Regions from separate parts of the Sphingomonas olei genome, predicted to be linked through region 1. Evidence: predicted binding sites of a transcription regulator. Region 1 holds the regulator's gene; each other region holds the start of a gene.
What was found. Region 1 encodes LexA, which represses DNA repair genes until DNA is damaged. Its sites were predicted from a motif close to GTTCCNCNCTTGTTCT; they were not measured.

Region 1 (5,101 bases):
CGTCCAAGGCCGGCGCCGCCGACACGCTGGAAGCACTCGGCCTGGACATGGAGCGTGCCGGGATGCTGGCGGAGGAGACGCTGAACGAACTCGGCATCTGCTTCCTGTTTGCGGCCAATCACCACCCGGCAATGAAGCGGATCACGCCGATCCGCCGTCGCATCGGCAAGCGCACGATCTTCAACCTGATGGGGCCGCTGGCCAATCCGGCGCATGTCACGCGCCAGCTGATCGGCATCGCGCGGCCGGATTATGCGCCGGTGTACGCCGAGGCGCTGGAGCAACTGGGCACCGAGGCGGCGATCGTCGTGTCGGGCGAGGAAGGGCTGGACGAAGTATCGGGCGCGGGGCCGACGGTGGCGGTCGCGATCGGTGACGTGTTGCTGGGCAAGCGGATCGTGCCGGAGGATGCCGGGGTGCGCCGCCACCCGATCGAGGCGATCCGCGGCGGTGACCCGGCGCATAACGGCTATGCCCTGCGCCGGCTGCTGAAAGGGGAGCACGGGGCCTATCGCGATGCCGTGCTGATCAACGCCGCGGTGGCGCTGGCGCTGACCGGCGAGACGCTGACGAATGGCGCCGCCCGCGCGGCCGAGGCGCTGGACAGCGGGGAGGCCAACGACCTGCTCGACCGCTGGATTGCCTGGGCATGAGCGGCGCGAAGGGGAGCAGCATGACGATTCTCGACCGGATCCTGGCAACCAAGCAGGACGAAGTGGCGACGCGTCGACGTGATCGGTCGATCTCGGCGCTTGATCGTGAGGCGCGCAACCGGACGCCGCCGCGTGGCTTCAAGGCGGCGCTGGACCGGGTGGCGAGCGGCGGTGCTGGCAATGCGCTGCCGCGCTACGGCCTGATTGCCGAGATCAAGAAGGCCAGCCCCTCCAAGGGCCTGATCCGACCCGACTTCGATCCCCCGGCGCATGCACGCGCCTATGCCGAAGGCGGCGCGACGTGCCTGTCGGTGCTGACCGACCAGGACTATTTCCAGGGGCACGAGGATTATCTGATCGCCGCGCGCAATGCGTGCGACCTGCCGGTGATCCGCAAGGACTTCATGGTCGACCCGTGGCAGGTGGCCGAAGCGCGGGCGATCGGCGCCGACGCGATCCTGGTCATCATGTCCGCGCTCGACGATGCCGCCGCTGCCGAGATCGAGGCGGCCGCGATCGAACGGGGCATGGACGTTCTGGTCGAGGTGCATGACGCGGAGGAACTGGAACGCGCCCTGAAGCTGCAATCGCGGCTGATCGGCGTGAACAACCGCAACCTGCGCGACTTCTCCGTCAGTTTCGAACGAACGTACGAGCTGGTCGGCAGCGCGCCCAGCGATTGCACCTTTGTCGCCGAAAGCGGCCTCAACACGCGAGCCGACCTGGATGCGATGGCCGAGCACGGCGTGCGCTGCTTCCTGATCGGCGAATCCCTGATGCGGCAGGCCGATGTGGCGGCGGCCACGCGCGCGCTGGTGCAATGAGCCGCCTGACCCATCTCGACGAGCAGGGCGCCGCCCGGATGGTGGACGTCGGCGGCAAGACCGAAACCGCGCGCGAGGCGGTGGCGGGGGGCAGGATCACGATGTCGGCCGAGGCACGCGACGCGATTGCCGCCGGCGCAGTGGCAAAGGGCGATGTCCTGGCGGTCGCGCGGATCGCCGGGATCATGGCGGCAAAGCGCACCAGTGACCTCATCCCGCTATGCCATCCATTGCCGCTGTCGAAGGTGACGCTGGACCTGTCGATCGAGGACGACGGCGTCAGCGCGCAGGCCATCGTTGCCACCAGCGGCCGAACGGGCGTGGAGATGGAGGCGCTGACCGCCGTCTCCGCGGCGCTGCTGACCGTCTATGACATGGCCAAGGCGCTCGATAAGCGGATGACGATCGGCAACATCCGCCTGCTGAAGAAAACCGGCGGCAAGTCGGGCGATTTCGTCGCCTGACCCTCAGGGCCGCGCCGCGATTATTATGGGTGTTGCCGACAGCATGAATCTGTCACTCGCCGGATCATGAGCGAATTGCTTCCTGTCGCAGAGGCGCAGGCGCGCCTGTTGGCTGCGGCGCCCGCGCTGTCGACCGAAACGCTACCGCTGGCAGACGCGATCGGACGCTGGGCGGCGGTCCCGCTGATCGCGCGCCGTACCCAGCCCGAGCGCGACCTGTCGGCGATGGACGGCTATGCCGTGCGGTTCGGTGACCTGCCCGGACCGATGCGAGTGATCGGCGAGAGCGCCGCCGGACGGCCATTTGCAGGTGCCGTGAAGGCGGGCCAGGCGACACGGATTTTCACTGGCGCCGCCGTGCCCGAGGGCGCGGACACGGTGATGGTGCAGGAAGAGGCCCGTCGCGACGGCGATACTTTATGGCTCGATGGCGAAGGACCGGCACGCGAGGGCGCCAACATCCGGCGGCGTGGGCTCGATTTTGCGGACGGCGATACGCTGGTCGCGGCCGGCGAACGGCTGACGCCTGCGCGTCTGGCGGTGGCGGCCACCGGGGGGCTGGGCGACGTCACCGTCCGGCGCCGGGTTCGTGTGGCGATCGCCGCGACGGGCGATGAACTGGTCGAACCCGGACGGGCCGTCGAGCCCGGCCGACTACCGGAATCGAACCGCCTGCTGCTACGGGCGCTGCTCGCGGATCTTCCGGTGGAGATCATCGACCTCGGCATCCTCCCTGACCGGTTGGAACCGCTGACCGACACGTTCCGCCATGTGGCGGCCGACGTCCTCGTCACCACCGGTGGCGCCTCGGTTGGGGATCACGACCTGGTTCGTCCTGCGCTGCAGGCGGCGGGCGCCGCGATCGATTTCTGGCGCATCGCGCTTCGCCCCGGCAAGCCGCTGATGGCGGGGTGGCGCGGCGACATGGCCGTGCTGGGGCTACCGGGAAACCCCGTCTCCGCCTTTGTCACCGGCTTGCTGTTCGTGAAGCCGATGGTGGCGGCGCTTGCCGGGGCGGCGCAGCCCCTGCCGCAAACGACCACCGGCATCCTTGGCGAAGCGTTGCCAGCCAATGGCCCGCGCACTGATTATCTACGCGCAGAGTTGCGCGATGGACGGGCCTATGTTGCTACGATCCAGGACAGTTCCATGCTACGAACGTTGGCACGGGCAGGCTGCCTCGTCGTTCGTCAACCACATGCTCCTGCTGCGGCGATGGGCGACTCGGCAGAAATCCTCGTGATTGCTTGACGCGTCGGTTTACGTTCCTTAAAGGTTCCCAGTCTGTTCGCCGCGGAGATGATGCATGCTCACCAAAAAGCAGCACGAGTTGATCTGTTTCATCAATGATCGACTGGCCGAAACCGGCGTCTCCCCTTCGTTCGAAGAGATGAAGGATGCGCTGGACCTGAAATCGAAGTCCGGGGTCCACCGCCTCATTTCCGCGCTGGAAGAGCGCGGTTTTCTGCGTCGCTTGCCCAATCGCGCCCGCGCGCTGGAAGTGCTGAAGGTGCCTGATCGCCCGGAGAGCCGCGAGGCCGTCCGTTCATCCACGCCGGCGCCCGCACTGCCGGAACCGGCCAACGACGTGGTCGAGGTGCCTCTGCACGGGCGGATCGCGGCCGGCGCCCCGATCGAGGCGCTCGAAGGCTCCACCAGCCTTCCGGTGCCGGCGGCGCTTTTGGGCTCGGGCGAGCATTTCGCGCTTGAGGTTGCCGGTGACTCGATGGTCGAGGCGGGCATCCTCGACGGCGACTTCGCCTTGATCCGCAAGCAGGATGTGGCGCGCGACGGCGAGATCGTGGTCGCGCTGATCGAGGACAGCGAGGCGACGCTGAAATATTTTCGGCGCGAAGGCACGATGATCCGGCTCGACCCGGCAAATCGCTCCTACGATCCGCAGCGTTATGCGCCAGCGCAGGTGCGGGTGCAGGGCAAGCTGGCCGGGATTCTGCGGCGCTATTCCTGATTGGCCGGGCGCAGGCCCGCCGGCGGCGGGCTGAACGCTTTCTCCGGGCGAAACGTCGGTTGTTCATCCTTGCGCCAGCGATTCGTTGAGCGGCCCGAAAGGATTGGCATCCCGGCGAGCACCCAGGGGTGAGCATCGCCGGGGCGGATCACGGTATCGACGCGCCCGGTAGAGAGCGAAATCGCCACCCCGCCGGTTCGTGCGAGCATCTCACGATCGAGGCGCAGCCATCGCGGCGTACAGCGACGCGGCAGGCGGCGTTCGCTGACCACGATATCGGCATTGCGGCATGCCTGGGTCAGCGCGCCGGCGGGCACCAGATAGGCGCTGCGCGTCGCCAGCACGCGCCATACGCGGTCGCCGACGGGCAGATCGACGCGGCATAGATCGCGCGAACAGCGCGCCGCGCCCTGATCGGACAAGAGCACCGGTTCGGCGTCAGATCCGCCATTTTCCGCCAGCATGTCACGCGCATAACCGCCCGCCCGATCGCGCAGCAGCGCTACGCGCCCATCGGGCAGCCGCACGCCGAGATGCCGTCCGTCGCCGGTTACCAGAAGGTCGGGGGGTGGTGTCACCAGCGCCCAAAGCGCGCCGACCGCGACCGGGATCAAGCCGATCCGCCGCCAGCGCGTCCGCCAGAGCGCCAGCCACAGCCCGCCGCCGACCATCAACGCGAAGGCGCCCGCCGGCATCGCTGGCAGTGCCGCGACCGCCCCAGGCGCCGCCGCCGTCGTCCGGGCGATCCACAACAATAGCGATAACCCCTGCCCCGTCAGCCACCAGAAGGGCGCGCCGAGCCCCGTCGTATCGAACAGCAGCGCCAATGCCTCCAGCGGCATCACGACAAAGGTGGTCAGCGGGATGGCGACGATATTGGCCAGCGCGCCATAGATGCCGGCCTTGTGGAAGTGGAAGACGGCGATCGGCATCAACGCGACTTCGACGATCGCGCCGGTCAGCAGCAACGAGCCGCCATTGCGCAGGAGGCGGCGGCCCCATGATTCCTCGCGCGGCGCGAACCAGCGGCGGACCGCCGGATGCTCAGCCAGCGCGATGATCGCAGTGACGGCGGCGAAGGAGAGCTGGAAGCTGGGCCCCGCCAGGGACTCCGGCCAGAGCAGCAGCACGACGAGTGCGCCGGTCGCCACCAGCCGCAAGGTCAGCGCCTCTCGCCCCATCGCCATGGCG
Region 2 (5,101 bases), on a different contig from region 1:
GAGCGCAACGCGCGCGGTGAAGCCGGCACGCCGGCAGAAGGCGAGAAGCCGTCGGCAGAACCGCTCCTCGCCGCCGTGAAGGTGATCGCAGCCGCTGAGGTCGAGCCAGATCCCGTCCGGCGGGGTGGCCGCGGCAATGGGCGACCAGCGCCGCACCGCCAGCAATGCAAGCCGGTCGAGCAGCGCCAGGTCCGCCGCCGGCTCGTGGGGCCGGAAGTCGAGATCGGACGCCAGTGCACGCGCATGGGTCCCGGGCATCCCAACGTGGATCCCCAGCGCTTGGGACCCGACGCAGGCGGCGACCACTTCCTCTCGCCGGCCGACCTTTGCGACGAGCGCCAGCGGCGCATGCTCACGGGAAGGCGCGATGCCGATCGAGGTCGCGCGCGCCGCGCGTGCCGGTTGCTTGAACGGGTGCTCAGCCGCCTCCGACCGCCGGCCAAGCTCGCGCATGGCAGGTTGAGCGTGGGTCGGCAGTGCTGCGATCTGCTGCTCTACCTCTGCGCGCGTCGCCTGCTTCGTCCGTGCCCAGCGCGCGCCCGGCCGCCAGCCGCCGCCCCGCGGGACCGAGCAGGCGCCGGGATCGTCGTCAACGCCACGCTGGAGCGGAACGCGGTCAGGCGGCCGCGAAGCGGGCCGTTCCATCCGCCTCAGCCGTTCCACGGCCAAGTGCGGCAGGAACAGCGAGACAACCCGTCTCATCGCAGCCCTCCACAATCAGGGAGAATTGTTCGCCACCGCGCTGCCGTGCCAGCTCCACCGACCAGCGCGCCCGGCCTACACCCTGAACCGAGAGACGCTCGGATGGCGCGCTGGCGATGCGCCAGCGCGTCCAGGCGGCCGATGACTCCCCTAACGGATCCTGCTCGCGACGCCGACGCCGCCGGAGCAGCAGCACCGGAATGTCGGCATCGGCGGCGACGAGCTGGAGCCGGCGGGTGGCCACCATCGACACCTTGGCAGCTTCAGCAACGATGGCTGACGGGGTGCCGTCACGAACAGCGTCTTCAACGACGGCCAACAAGGTCTCGTCGTCGCGGGGTTGGGCGTGGATCACGTCTGCCGCGTCGAGGCCGGCCTGAGCGATCCCAGGGGCATAAAGATCAACCCTGGAGCTCGCCCATAGAACGGGCCCGCCGGCGTGGCGGGCTTCCCGCGCAGCGATACCGACAAGGAAAAGCGTTGCGGCCGCATCGTCGGCTAGTGAGCACGTCCGGGCGGCGACCTCGTGAAGTGCCCCGGCCCGCAACCCGCCCCCGGCCAAACGCCGATCCAAGGCGGAAAGGTTGAAGGGGATGGTCCTGTGGTCGGCAACAGGAGTCGCGATCGCTCGCAGATGCGTCAGGTCGGAAATCGGGAAAGCGGCGGCAGGCATGATTGTCTAGACTCGGGATGTTCCCCGTATGTTCCGACAATCACCGGGACTGGTCAAGACGCTGATCGTAGCGGCGCGATGCCGCACCGCTAGCACTCCTCCCAACTCGCCCCCTCTCGAATGGACAGGCGAACCGCCAGAGAGCGCTAAAGCAAGTCGGCCTGTGCCGGGGCCGGCGGATAGACGCGCACAACAGGCAAACTGCCCTTGGGCAGAGCGCGAAGCACTTCGTGCGCCGGTACTGCGGGGTCGAGCCAGTCGGCCCATCGATGACGCGTCAGAGGGATGACCTGACGGTGATGATAGGGTGCGACATCCTCGCCGGGCGCCATCGTCAGCATCGTGAACGCTTCACCGACCTTTGGGTCTGCCCGCCAGATGCCCGCAATGCAGAACCAGTCGTGATCCTTGAGCGTGAACAGCCATTTGGTCTTGCGCTTCTGCCCTGGCAACGGGTCCGTGAACTCATAGAAGCCGTCCGCCAGTATCAGGCACCGACCGGACGAGAACTCGCGATTCTCGGAGATGAAGTTGTAGACCGGTTTCCCGGTCGGGCTGGGCCAGCTCCATCGCCGGTTGACCAGCTCACCCGCGCCACGATCCCCGTCGATCGTGCGGACAATCGGCGCGACTTCGGTGATCTTGATGTCCTCGCGCGCAGCGACGTTCGGCGTGCCCTCGGGGACTTTGATCTTGATCTTGAGGTCGGAGAAGTCCTCGACGATCGAGGCAATGTCGGTCTCAAGACGATAGTCGTTGCACACGTTAGCTGCAGCCTTTCTTGCGACTCGACCAAGTTCCTATTGTGTTCTTGGGATGGACTCGCCCACCCCCTTCGATCCGAACGCTCCGATCGGCACCCGGCGCGCCATCATCCGGCGAAATCCCGACGATGCCAGCGAAATCGAGATGGTCGAAGCGGTATGGGGGTCCAATCCCCGCTTCAGCGACGGCGAGACATATCGCTTCGTACGTTCGGAAGGCCGGACGTTTCCGAGCCACCGCTGCCTGGTCCCGGCGAGCGAATTCCATATGGCGGTCGGACAGAAGCGCTATCGCGTGATGCTCGATGGCGGCAATCACTTCTATCTCGCCGCGGTGTGGGAGGCCGCGATTGGCGACTGGCCACTGTGCTACCGCGTCGTGACGGTCGCCGCGAACCGTGAGGTGGCGCGCTATCAGGAACGGCACGGCGCGATCATCCATCGCCGGCAGGTCATGCAAATGGCTCGACCATGGCATTCCGGAGGGCGACCTGCTCGACACTCCGCCGGCGCGGACGTTCATCATCGAAGAGCTCGGGCCGGGTGCGTCCCAGCGGACGCTCGCGCTCTGACGCCGAGGCCCTCGGCTGTCTCTCTCGCCTGTTCTTCGCGGGAAGAATGTGGCCGTAGCAGACCGAAGGCAAAGATGATCCCGGCGATGTCGCAGGTGCGCGGTGCCTCTTGATCCCGTTCAGATCAAAACCAAATTTCCCGTCGATCAGCAGTGCCTGAAGCATAGCCGCGACTGAACGAAAGGAGGCAGTCATGTCGCAGCCTGTTTCCCGATATCTCCATCCCTTCGAGGTTGCAGGGCACCCGACCCTCGAACCCGAAGTGAAGCGCGCCATTCTCGCATCCTGGGCATCCGATCGCGTCGCGGTCGAGGGCCAGCCGGCGCTTCGCAGACCGCCGGGAGCACAACATCCCATCCCGGTTGACGAGATCCTCGGCGCCTTGAGGTCGCTCGATGGCGAGGACGCGGGGCCGACACTGCAGTGAGGCGTGGTCCCCTTCGCCGTTGGCGTGCGCGCGGCGGTCGGATCGTTCGCGTCCTGCTGCCATTCGAAGACATCATGGACGTCGCGCTGGCGCTGCTGTCCTTACAGCCGGATGAGCTTGCCAGGCTCGGCTGGAGCTTCGCGGCCCGCAAGCGTCTGCTCGAACACTTCCTTGTGGCCGGCAAGGAGGCCGATGCCATCGCCCCTTCGGCGCTGGACCGGACGATCCTGACATTGCGTCTGCCATTGCGCGACGTGCGCCGCCTTCAGGACTTCACTCGCCGTGAGCTCCCCAAGATGGCGAGCCGGGCCGCGGTGATCGATCGGCTGGAAGCGGCGCTCGATGCTGCCGTCGGGGAGGAACGCTGACGCGCGCTGACACCGGATCACTCCCCCTCTGCTTCCCGGAGAGTAGCGGCGGCGGGTCACCGATCTTGATCCGGGTCTTCAATGTGCCGTCCGGACGACGATGTAGGTCGATTCCGGTAAAGTGCCGGCGCGTGAACGTCATCAGCTTCACCACGCTCTCGTAAGTCGTCGATGGTCCGAAGAACTTCACGGGTCCATGCCATTTGTCGCCCTCAATGACCCGCATCCGATAGGTGCCGGGCGGAACCGGGACAGTGACGTCATCGTCGCCATGAACGTAGACGGAGATGACGTGGTGGTCGGATCCAGGATCGAACAGTTGGACGACAGCATTGGCCGATGAGGTCACCACCCGCATGCGTGATGTGGCATCGTCGGGGTCTACGGCCGCGTTCACCGTGACGCTCCCCGAAGGTGGAAAAGGCAGGGCTGCCTCCCGGTCGGGGAGCCAGCCACTTCGCTTTGCTTCCCGATACATCGGGTAAAAGAATGAGACGGCCGACAGAAGAAGGATCCACTTCTGCATGGGGTGCGGAACCAACCGCACCTTCCGACCCTTCTGATAGTCGAACCCCCGGTTCTTGGCGTCGAACCAGAGCCCACTGCTTTCGCCCCTGCTCTTGGCGTCGATCCATGAGGCGCTCCCGAGCGGGACGGCCTTATCCGTGCGAGCTCTCTCGGCTCGAGCTTGGCGCGCGGCCTTGCCGAAGCCCCAAAGACGCTTTCCCGCCGTCAAGCCTTGGCGCTGCCGATAGCGCTCCTTCATGTAGTCGCGATCATCTATGCCCATGATGCTGGTCCCCCCGTTTGCCGGCGCGGCCCATGTGATTGATCGGCCGGCTGTGATCTCATCCGCTCCAGCCGTCGCGGCGGCCCTCGCCGTTGTCGCGGAGGCCGCGGCGGTCGAGGCTTGAGCGCCGGATCTCCAGCTCGACGCCGTCCCGGGTCTCGCGCGTGCGAATGTCCCGCGGGTCCACATCATTGCGCTTGGCAAAGTCCTCGGCTGCCTTGGTGCTGCCGAACTTCCCCACCTCATCGAAATCCCATCCACTCATCGTTGTCTCCATCATCAAGCCCCGGCGTCCGGCCGGTCGGTTCACAGGTCGAGCCCCAGGCTCCGCTCCGGCAGCGGCGGCAAAGCATCGCCACGATCGGGTTTGAGCTCCGGCGGTGCCTTGGGGATGCTGGCGGCGGCTTCGCCGCGGGTGTTGGCCGGGGACGGATGGTCGCCGGGCAGCGGCGGCAGATCCGCCAGGTCGATCGGACCGACATGGAGCTTGTCACGCGGGCTGCCGCTCTTGCCCCCCGTGCGTTCCTGATCGATGTCCAGGCGACCGACGGTCTCGAGCGCCGACGTCTTGTTGCCCGGGCTGTTGTCGAGCTGCCGCGCGAGCTTCTCCTTGTCGTCAACCACCATCGTGAGCTCGTCGCGCACGCGCGTGACTCCGACGTTGAACAGGCGCTGATTGGAGAGATTGCGCTCCTGGCTCGACATGACGGTGATCGCCCTGTCCGTCGTGATGCCCTGCGCCGTGTGCATGTTGAGCGAGTAGGCAAGGTCGAGGCGCGACAGCATCGGGTCGCCGAGATCGAGC
Region 3 (5,101 bases), on a different contig from region 1:
GGCCGGCCGGCCCCGCACCCACGATCACCACGTCATAAGGCATCGACTCGCGTTCGCTCATCATTCTCTCCATTGGCCGGCCCCGATCGTAAGCGAGCGATCGGGCGCGCGCCGGCAACGTCTTGTCCCCATCGGCTGTCGAGCGAATTGACCGCTACGTCAACCGTAACGCTATGAAGCGGCTTATGGGGGCAGATCAGAACACGAATTGGCGATTGGCCGCGGCAAGCGTCCTCGAATGGTGGCAGGACGCGGGCGTCGACATGCTCGTCGGCGACGATCCGTTCGACTGGCTGGGCGGCGAAGAGCCGGTTGCCCTAGCGTCATCGCCACCGGCACAGCCACGCGGTGCGCCGCTCGATCCCCCCGTCACGGCGACATTGCCGGCGACGCTGGAGGAACTGCTCGCCTGGCGCATCGGCACCGCCGCGCCGGAGGCGGGATGGGGCGTGCCGCTGGTCACCGCCACCGGCCCGGCGACCGCCGACCTCATGATCCTGATCGACTGTCCGGAGCGTGACTCGGCCGATTCGCTGCTCGGCGGCATGGCCGGGCGGCTGTTCGACCGGATGCTCGCCGCGATCGGCCGCTCGCGTGACGATGTGCACCTCGCCAGCGTCTGCGCCGCCCGTCCGGCGGCGGGACGGATGCCGCGCGATCTTGAACAGCGGCTGGGCGAGATCGCGCGGCATCACGTCGCGCTGGCCGGTCCGAAGCGGCTTCTGGTGATGGGCGATGCGGCGAGCCGTGCCATCCTGGCGGCGAACGTCATGGAAGCCCGTGGGCGTTTACATGCACTTAACCATAGAGTCTCACAAACGACGGAGGTCGTCGCGAGCTTCCATCCGCGCATGCTGTTGGAGCGGCCCGCGCTCAAGGCCGACGCGTGGAGGGATCTGCAATTGCTGAAAAGGGGACTTGAGTGATGCGGATGCTGCTTGCGGCCGTCTCGGCCGTGGCGCTTGCGCCAACGATGGTCGCGGCTGAACCGGCGCGTCAGGAGGCGCCCGGAAAACCCGTCATTCCGCCGCAGCTCTCGCCGGAGCAGCGCAGCCAGTATCGCGCGGTGTTCGCGGCCATTCGCGAAAGCCGCTGGCAGGACGCGCAGCTTGCGCTCGACGGCATGGCCCCCGGCCCGCTGCACAGCTACGCCCGCGCCGAACTTTACACCGCCAAGGGCTCGCCCCGCGTGGAGCTTGAGCCGCTGGTCCGCCTGCTGACCGAGGCGCCCGAACTGCCCCAGGCCGAATCGCTCGCCCGCCTTGCCCGTGCGCGCGGCGCCGCTGACCTGCCGCCGCTGCCGGTGGCGCAGCGGCTCATCTGGCAGGACGGCGCGCCCACCCGCGTGCGCGCCCGTGCCACGCGCAGCGATGCGATCGCCGCCGATCTCGCCAACAAGATGCAGCCTTATGTGAAGGCGGACATGGGCCGCGCGGCGGAATCGCTGCTTGATTCGACCAGTGGCCTGACGCCGGAGGCGCAGACCGAATGGCAGTCGCGAGTCGCCTGGATCTATTTCCTCCAGGGGCTCGATGGCGATGCCCGCCGCCTCGGCGAAAAGGCTGCGCGCGGGCAGGGCGACTGGGCCACCCATGCACGCTGGACGTCCGCGCTCGCCGCCTGGCGCCAGAATGATTGCGCCGCTGCCGGTGAGGGGTTCGAGGCAGTCTCCGCCCGCGCAGGCGATACCGACATGCGCGCCGCCGGCCTCTATTGGGCCAGCCGCGCCGACATGATGTGCGGCCGCCCCGACCGGGTCGAGGGCCGGCTGAAGAACGCCGCCCAATATAGCGAGACCTTCTACGGCCAGATCGCGCGGCAGTCGCTCGGCATGCAGACTGCCGCCTTCAAGCCGCAGAAGGTGACCAGCGACTGGGCCAATCTGGAACGCCGCCCCAACATCCGCGTCGCCGCCGCGCTGATCGAGATTGGCGAGGACAGCGCCGCCGACCAGGTGATCCGCCAGCAGGCGAAGATCGGCCCCAAGGCGGAATTCGCCAGCCTGGTCCGCGTGACCGAGCAGATGAACCTGCCCGCCAGCGTCGTGTGGCTCGCGCACAATTGCCCGGAAGGCTTCGTCGCCACCGCCGACACGCGCTACCCGACGCCGAACTGGACGCCCGACACCGGCTGGCGTGTCGATAAGGCGCTGGTCTATGCTCACACGCTCCAGGAATCGGGTTTCCGCAACAAGGTGGTGTCGCCCGCCGGCGCCTATGGCCTGATGCAGATCATGCCCGCCGCCGCGACCGATTACATGCGCGAACGCGGGGTTCAGGTGGACAAGGCCGCGCTGACCCGCCCCTCGACCAATATCGACATCGGCCAGCGCCATCTGGAGCGACTGCGCGACATGGGGCTGACGCAGGGCCTGCTGCCAAAGGTGATCGCCGCCTATAACGCCGGCCCGCGCCCGGTCGGCGAATGGAACTCGCTGGTGCGCGATAACGGTGACCCGCTGCTCTACATCGAAAGCATCCCGTATTGGGAAACGCGCGGCTATGTCGTCACCGTGCTGCGCAACTACTGGATGTACGAGGGGCAGACCGGCCGTGACAAATCGGTCAGCCGCGCCGCGCTCGCGCAGGGCATGTGGCCGCGCTTCCCCGGCATGAAGGGTGAACCTGCGGTGCGGATCGCGGCCCGGCCGTCGACCAATACCGTCGCTGTCAATGCCGCGGTTGCGCCGGCCCCGGGCAGCGCCGGCACCAGCCTGCAATAAGCCTTCGCCATGCTGCCGGCGCCTCGATCGGGGCGTCGGTGGCGGCGTGTTGGAAATCTCGCGTTCCACTATTGTTCTTTCGGAACAAAGTCGATACGACTGCGATCGTGCGTTGAACGGTTCGCGCGCTTGATCTAGCGAGAGACCTCCTCATGGCCGCCAATCTCAAGGTGATCCCAAACAACATGGCTAGCGCGAACTCGGATCGTCAGAAGGCGCTCGACGCCGCCCTTGCGCAGATTGACCGCGCCTTCGGGAAGGGCTCGGCGATGAAGCTGGGCCAGAAGGAGGCGATGAAGGTCGAAACGGTGTCGACCGGCAGCCTGGGTCTCGACATCGCGCTCGGCGTCGGTGGCTTGCCCAAGGGCCGTATCGTCGAGATCTTCGGCCCGGAATCCTCGGGCAAGACGACGCTCGCGCTCCACGCCATCGCCGAAACCCAGAAGGCGGGCGGCATGGCCGCCTTCGTCGACGCGGAGCACGCGCTCGACCCGGCCTACGCTAAGAAGCTCGGCGTCAACATCGACGAACTGATCGTCTCGCAGCCCGATACGGGGGAGCAGGCGCTTGAGATCGTCGACACGCTGGTCCGCTCGAACGCGATCGACGTGCTGGTGGTCGACTCGGTCGCCGCCCTCGTGCCGCGCGCCGAGATCGAGGGTGAGATGGGCGACAGCCACGTCGGCCTCCAGGCCCGCCTGATGAGCCAGGCGCTGCGCAAGCTGACCGGCACGATCAATCGCTCCAACTGCCTCGTCATCTTCATCAACCAGATCCGCATGAAGATCGGCGTGATGTACGGCTCGCCCGAAACGACGACCGGCGGCAATGCGTTGAAGTTCTACGCCTCGGTGCGCCTCGACGTGCGCCGCATCGGCTCGGTCAAGGATCGCGACGAGGCGACCGGCAACCAGACCCGCGTGAAGGTGGTGAAGAACAAGGTCGCGCCGCCGTTCAAGCAGGTCGAATTCGACATCATGTTCGGTGAGGGCATCTCGAAGCTGGGCGAGATCATCGACCTCGGCGTGAAGGCCGGCCTCGTCGAAAAGTCGGGTTCCTGGTTCAGCTACGATTCGATCCGCATCGGTCAGGGGCGCGAGAACTCCAAGGGGTATCTGCGCGACAATTCCGAAGTGGCCGAGCGTCTCGAACGCCAGATCCGCGCCCGCCAGGACGGTCTGGGCGAGGAGCTGATGGCCGGTCCGTCGGAGGAAGACGACGCCTGAGGCGCCGTTCGCTCCATCCTGCTCTTCTGAAAAGGGGCCGGCCGCCGAAAGGTGCCGGCCCTTTTTCGTTGCCGCTGCCTCCTGCTGCTGCGACCGGCCGGGAACGGCGGCGTGCCCTCTATCCGGGACCCTGCGCGACGGGCATTCAGGGCCTCCACGGTAAAAGGATGCTGCGATGACCACCGCCCCGCTCTGGCAAACCCGCGTCGGCGACGTCTGGGCCGCGGAATGGCAGCGCACCGACCGCAGCTTCGCCGATCTGGCCCGCGCGCTCGACGCGGCAATCCTCGCCCTCGCGCCTGAACAGGGGAAGGCGGCCGATCTCGGCTGCGGCGCCGGCGCCACCAGCCTGGCGCTCGCCGCCGCCCGCCCATCGCTCTCGATCCTCGGCGTCGACCTGTCCGCGCCGCTCGTCGCCGTCGCGCAGGATCGCGCCGTCAGCGCCGGGCTGTCTAACGCCCGCTTCGTCTGCGGCGCCGTTCCCGATGCGCTGGCAGGGGAGGGGCCGTTCGACCTCGCTTTCTCGCGCCACGGCGTCATGTTCTTCGATGATCCCGCCGTTGCCTTCCGCGGCATCGCCGCCGCGCTGCGCCCCGGCGCACCCCTGGTCTTCTCCTGCTTCCGCGCCCCCGCCGAAAACCCCTGGGCCAGCGAGACGATCGCCGCGATGGGCGGCCACCTCGACCCGCCCGGGGCCTATGCCCCCGGCCCCTTCGCCTTCGCCGATCCTGCGCGAGTCACCGCGCTGCTCGAGGGCGCCGGCTTCGTCGATGTCGCGCTCCAGCCGGTCGATTATCGCTACCACGCCGGGGCAGGGGACGACCCCGCCGGTGACGCCGCCGACTTCTTCACCCGCATCGGCCCGGTCGCCCGCGTGATCGCCGAGGCGGCGGAGACGGATCGACCCGCGCTCCTCGCACGTTTGCGTTCGATCCTGGCCACGCGGGTCACCGGCACCACGCTGGATTTCCCCGCCGCCGCCTGGATCGTCACCGCGCGCGCTCAGGGGAAGACCGCTTCATGATCATCGTCCACCACCTCGAAAACTCCCGCTCGCAGCGCGTGCTGTGGATGCTCGAGGAACTCGGCCTGCCCTATGAGATCCAGCGTTATGAGCGCGATCGCAAGACGATGCTTGCTCCGCCTGAGCTCA
Region 4 (5,101 bases), on a different contig from region 1:
TGTCGCAGCCCTATTTCCTGGGCGGCTCGTCAGTGTCGATCGGCTGTTCGATCGGCATCGCCATCGCACCCGAACATGGCAATGACAGCGAGACGTTGATCCGCAATGCCGACCTCGCGCTCTACGCCGCCAAGGCGGACGGCCGCGGCGTTTCACGCTTCTTCCGCGAGGAGATGCTGGCCGGCGCGCAGAACCGCAAGCGGCTGGAGGACGACCTTCGCCAGGCGCTCGCCAACGACGAATTCCACCTTGTCTATCAGCCCGTCGTTTCGACCAGCAGCGAGCGCGTGGTCGGCTATGAAGCGCTGCTGCGTTGGGTGCATCCGATCCGCGGCGCGGTCAGCCCGGCCGACTTCATCCCGATCGCGGAGGAATGCGGGATGATTGAGGCGATCGGCGAGTGGGTCCTGCGCACCGCCTGCGCGGAAGCGGCGCAATGGCCCGACCCGGTCCGCATCGCCGTCAACGTCTCGGCGATCCAGTTCGCCAATCCCGCGCTGCCGGCGATCGTCACCAGCGCGATTGCCTCCGCCGGTCTCGCCGCCAGCCGACTGGAGCTGGAAATCACCGAAAGCGTCTTCCTGACCGACGATTCCTCCTCCAGCCACATGTTCCGGGCGCTGAAGGGGATCGGGGTTCGCCTGGCGCTCGACGATTTCGGCACCGGCTATTCCTCGCTCGGCTATCTGAAGAAGGCGCCATTCGACAAGATCAAGATCGACCAGAGCTTCGTGCGCGGTGCGATCCAGGCCGGTAACCGCAACGCGGCGATCATCCGCGCGATCGTGACGCTGGCAGAGACGCTGGGGATGGAAACCACCGCCGAGGGCGTCGAGCAGCAGGACGAGATCGCGCTGATCCGAGACCTTGGCTGCAGCCACATCCAGGGCTTCGTCTATGGCCGCCCCGGCCGCGCCGCTGAGATGCTGGCGCTGTTCCGCGAACAGGACGGCGCGGCGCTTGCGGTGGGCCACCGCGTCAGCCGCGCCGCGCGGTCCACCGTGCTGCGATCGGCGCGGCTCGAGGTCGGCGGCGACACCGGCGAGGTGCGGATCCGCAACCTGTCGGCGACCGGGGTGATGATCGACGGCGTCGACTTCCCGGAAGAGGCGGTCGGCGCCGAGGTGCGCATCGAACTGGTCGAGGAGGAGATGTTCCCCGCCGTGATCCGCTGGGTCGACGAGGGCCGCGCCGGGTTGGAATTCACCCGCCATTTCGACATGGAACGCCTGTCGCCGGCGCAGCCGCGCACGCTGCGCAAGGCGGGCTGAGCGCCGCAGTTCTGCGCTGGTCAGGAGCGCGAGCGGCGCGTTAGACCCGCCCCGGCCGCATGTCCGGCGCCGCGCCACAAGCCCGGGAAAATTTTTCCCTCGCGACCTTCAGCCTTGCAATTCGCGAACCCCGCGGAAGTCCACGCGTCGCCGCATGGCGAGGCGACGGAGCGGCACTCAAATGGCCGCTTCGAGACCACCTTCCCCCTTGCCTCTTCGCGCGCTCTGCCACAATCTGTGGGGGTAGACTGCTACGGCGGGCGCTAGTGCTGGTAGAACAGATAGCGGCCGCTCTGCCGCTGAAGGGAACGGACATGCGGGCGAGGCACCCACATTGATCCCTTTTTGTTCTTAGTGAAGCGCGTTCGGGTGTAGCATGATGGCTCGCCTCCGATTCGGACGAGCTCAACTGGGGGAACGGCGGCGATGGATTTTAGAGACGCGAACGAGGCGAACATGGCAACCGACACCTTAGTAGCAAGTGCCGAGGGCACGGGCGCAGCGGAAGCGAGCGCGACCAAGGGTGCGTTGCGCAAGCCGTACCCGATCGAGGTCGATCATTCGCGCGATGCGCTGTTGACCGATTTCGGCAAGGACACGCTGCAGGATCGCTACCTGTTGCCGGGCGAATCCTATCAGGATCTCTTCGTGCGCGTCGCGAGCGCCTACGCCGATGATGCCGCGCATGCGCAGCGCATCTACGATTACATCAGCCGCCTGTGGTTCATGCCGGCGACGCCGGTGCTGTCGAACGGCGGCACCGGGCGCGGGCTGCCGATCAGCTGCTACCTCAATTCCGTGCCCGACAGCCTGAACGGCATCGTCGACACCTGGAACGAGAATGTCTGGCTCGCGTCGCGAGGCGGCGGCATCGGCACCTATTGGGGCAATGTGCGCGGCATCGGTGAGCCGGTCGGCCTCAACGGCAAGACCAGCGGCATCATCCCCTTCGTGCGCGTGATGGACAGCCTGACGCTGGCGATCAGCCAGGGTTCGCTGCGCCGCGGCTCGGCCGCCTGCTATCTCGACGTGTCGCACCCGGAGATCGAGGAGTTCCTCGAGATCCGTAAGCCCTCGGGCGATTTCAACCGCAAGGCGCTGAACCTGCACCACGGCGTGCTGATCCCCGACGCGTTCATGGAAGCGGTGCGCGACGGCGGCGAATGGGAGCTGAAGTCCCCCAAGGATGGCACCGTCCGCGGCAAGGTCGATGCGCGCAGCCTGTTCCAGAAGCTGGTCGAGACTCGCTTGGCGACCGGCGAGCCGTACATCGTGTTCGCCGATCACGTGAACAAGAACATGCCCAAGCATCACCGCGACCTGGGCCTGAAGGTCTCCACCTCGAACCTGTGCAGCGAGATCACGCTGCCGACGGGCCGCGACCATCTCGGCAATGATCGCACCGCGGTCTGCTGCCTCTCCTCGCTCAACCTGGAGACGTGGGACCAGTGGAAGGACGACAAGCAGTTCATCGAGGACGTGATGCGCTTCCTCGACAATGTGCTGCAGGATTATATCGACCGGCATGAGCCGGGCATGGAGCGTGCGGCTTACTCCGCGGCGCGTGAGCGCTCGGTCGGCCTCGGCGTCATGGGCTTCCACTCCTTCCTCCAGGCACGCGGCCTGCCGATGGAAGGCGCGATGGCGAAGAGCTGGAACCTGCGCATCTTCAAGCACATCAATGCGCAGGTGAACCAGGCATCGATGACGCTGGCGGCCGAGCGTGGCCCCTGCCCCGATGCGGCCGACATGGGCGTGATGGAGCGGTTCAGCTGCAAGATGGCGATCGCGCCGACCGCGTCGATCTCGATCATCTGCGGTGGCACGTCCGCCTGCATCGAGCCGATCCCGGCCAACATCTACACCCACAAGACGCTGTCCGGCAGCTTCGCGGTGAAGAACCCGTATCTGGAGAAGCTGCTCAACGAGAAGAGCAAGAACGCGGACAGCGTCTGGAACTCGATCCTCGAGCATGGCGGCAGCGTGCAGCACCTCGACTTCCTCAGCCAGGAAGAGAAGGATTGCTTCAAGACCAGCTTCGAGATCGACCAGCGCTGGCTGCTGGAACTGGCGGGCGATCGTTCGCCCTATATCGACCAGGCCCAGTCGCTAAACCTGTTCATCCCGGCGGACGTCGAGAAGTGGGATCTGCTGATGCTTCACTTCCGCGCGTGGGAACTGGGCATCAAGTCGCTCTATTATCTGCGCTCCAAGAGCGTGCAGCGCGCCGGCTTTGCTGGCGGCGTGGAGGCCGACAACACGATCGAGAAGCCCAAGTTCGATCTGGGCGAAACGACCGATTATGACGAGTGCCTCGCCTGTCAATGAGGCGCTGCTCAAAAGCACGACCATGAACGGGGGCAGCCGGGCGACATGCTTTGGCTGCCCCTTCGCTATTGGCAAACGGAGACTAACCGGGACCGCACGCTGCGTACTTTCCCGAAGATAGACATTGCCCTGTGCGGGACCGAAGCAGTCACCGTCCCCTCCCGCGGCGCATCATCGCGCACTGTCGGCAAGTGCGGGACGGAGAACGGCAATGTGCACCGGACTGAGCTTCACCACCAAGGATCATTATTTCGGGCGCAATCTCGATTACGAAATGTCGTATGGCGAAGCCGTCACTTTCACGCCGCGCAACTTCCCGATCGCGCTTCGCAAGCTGCCACCGATCGAGGCGCATCACGCAATCATCGGCATGGCCACCGTCGCGAACAACTACCCGCTCTATTACGACGGCACCAACGAGAAGGGCCTCAGCATGGCCGGACTCGCGTTCAGCGGGAACGCCGCCTATCTGCCCGCGGCCGCCGGCAAGACGAACGTCACCTCGTTTGAATTCGTCCTCTGGGTGCTGGCCCAATTCGAAACGGTGGCCGAGGTTGAGGCCGCGCTTCCATCGGTAAACCTGTTCGATGAGGCGTTCAGCGAGGGGATGCCCACCTCCCCCCTGCACTGGATCATCGCCGATCGGGACCGCTCCATCACCGTCGAGCCGCTGCGTGACGGGCTCAAGGTCTATGACAATCCCGTCGGCGTGCTGACCAACAACCCCACCTTCGACATGCAATTGTTCAACCTGAACAATTACATGCACCTGTCGCGTTATCCGCCGACCAACAATTTCTCCAGCGCGATCACCTTCGACATCTACAGCCGCGGCATGGGTGCGCTTGGGCTGCCGGGTGACCTGTCCTCCCCCTCCCGCTTCGTGAAGGCGACCTTCACCAAGATGAACTCGGTCTGCGGAGACTCGGAATCAGAATCCATCAGCCAATTCTTCCAGATTCTGGGATCGGTCGCGCAACAACGCGGGTGTGCCAATGTCGGCGACGAAAAATATGAGATCACGATCTATTCATCATGCTGCAACACCGCCACAGGCATCTATTATTACACTACCTACGAGAACAGCCAGATTACGGCCGTCGACATGCACAAGGAGAATCTGGATGGCCATGACCTTGCGGTCTACCCGCTGGTCAAGGGTCAGCAGATAAGGATGCAGAACTAGCGGCGCGCAGCAGGAGGAACCGGCTGGTGACCGCAAGCAGCGCGATGCTGGAGCAGCAGGCCGTCCACGAATTGCTGTTCTTCATGGATCTGGTGGGCACGTTCGTGTTTGCGATCAGTGGCGCGATGCTGGGGGTACATCGGCGGCTGGACGTGTTCGGCGTCCTGGTGCTGTCATTCGCAGCGTCCAGTGCCGGCGGGATCATGCGCGACGTTCTGATCGGTGCGGTGCCGCCGACTGCGATCAGCGACTGGCGCTATCTGGCGACATCGGTCGCCGCGGGACTGGCGATCTTCTTCTGGTATTCGCCCTGGGC

Region 2: ACH0BU_RS16390 (ImuA family protein) is a predicted target of LexA. The motif match lies at 1,395-1,410, and genes of this name have one in related genera.
Region 3: recA (recombinase RecA) is a predicted target of LexA. The motif match lies at 2,785-2,800, and genes of this name have one in related genera.
Region 4: ACH0BU_RS12950 (ribonucleoside-diphosphate reductase subunit alpha) is a predicted target of LexA. The motif match lies at 1,608-1,623, and genes of this name have one in related genera.

What each region holds. Positions count from the first base shown of each region.
Region 1 is NZ_JBIQEU010000003.1:5,080-10,180, reverse strand. Features, by position in the region: gene trpD (anthranilate phosphoribosyltransferase) at 1-653, shown strand, start outside; gene trpC (indole-3-glycerol phosphate synthase TrpC) at 674-1,477, shown strand; gene moaC (cyclic pyranopterin monophosphate synthase MoaC) at 1,474-1,941, shown strand; gene ACH0BU_RS04510 (molybdopterin molybdotransferase MoeA) at 2,008-3,192, shown strand; gene lexA (transcriptional repressor LexA) at 3,248-3,910, shown strand; gene ACH0BU_RS04500 (ComEC/Rec2 family competence protein) at 3,901-5,101, opposite strand, start outside.
Region 2 is NZ_JBIQEU010000026.1:3,579-8,679, reverse strand. Features, by position in the region: gene ACH0BU_RS16395 (Y-family DNA polymerase) at 1-702, opposite strand, end outside; gene ACH0BU_RS16390 (ImuA family protein) at 617-1,375, opposite strand; gene ACH0BU_RS16385 (SOS response-associated peptidase family protein) at 1,522-2,139, opposite strand; gene ACH0BU_RS16380 (SOS response-associated peptidase family protein) at 2,192-2,824, shown strand; gene ACH0BU_RS16375 (hypothetical protein) at 2,905-3,138, shown strand; gene ACH0BU_RS16370 (hypothetical protein) at 3,213-3,506, shown strand; gene ACH0BU_RS16365 (hypothetical protein) at 4,355-4,561, opposite strand; gene mobF (MobF family relaxase) at 4,603-5,101, opposite strand, start outside.
Region 3 is NZ_JBIQEU010000001.1:171,588-176,688, reverse strand. Features, by position in the region: gene ACH0BU_RS00920 (electron transfer flavoprotein-ubiquinone oxidoreductase) at 1-61, opposite strand, end outside; gene ACH0BU_RS00915 (uracil-DNA glycosylase) at 186-926, shown strand; gene ACH0BU_RS00910 (lytic transglycosylase domain-containing protein) at 926-2,722, shown strand; gene recA (recombinase RecA) at 2,875-3,948, shown strand; gene ACH0BU_RS00900 (class I SAM-dependent methyltransferase) at 4,124-4,972, shown strand; gene ACH0BU_RS00895 (glutathione S-transferase family protein) at 4,969-5,101, shown strand, end outside.
Region 4 is NZ_JBIQEU010000012.1:37,819-42,919, forward strand. Features, by position in the region: gene ACH0BU_RS12945 (EAL domain-containing protein) at 1-1,271, shown strand, start outside; gene ACH0BU_RS12950 (ribonucleoside-diphosphate reductase subunit alpha) at 1,728-3,599, shown strand; gene bsh (choloylglycine hydrolase) at 3,811-4,785, shown strand; gene ACH0BU_RS12960 (trimeric intracellular cation channel family protein) at 4,812-5,101, shown strand, end outside.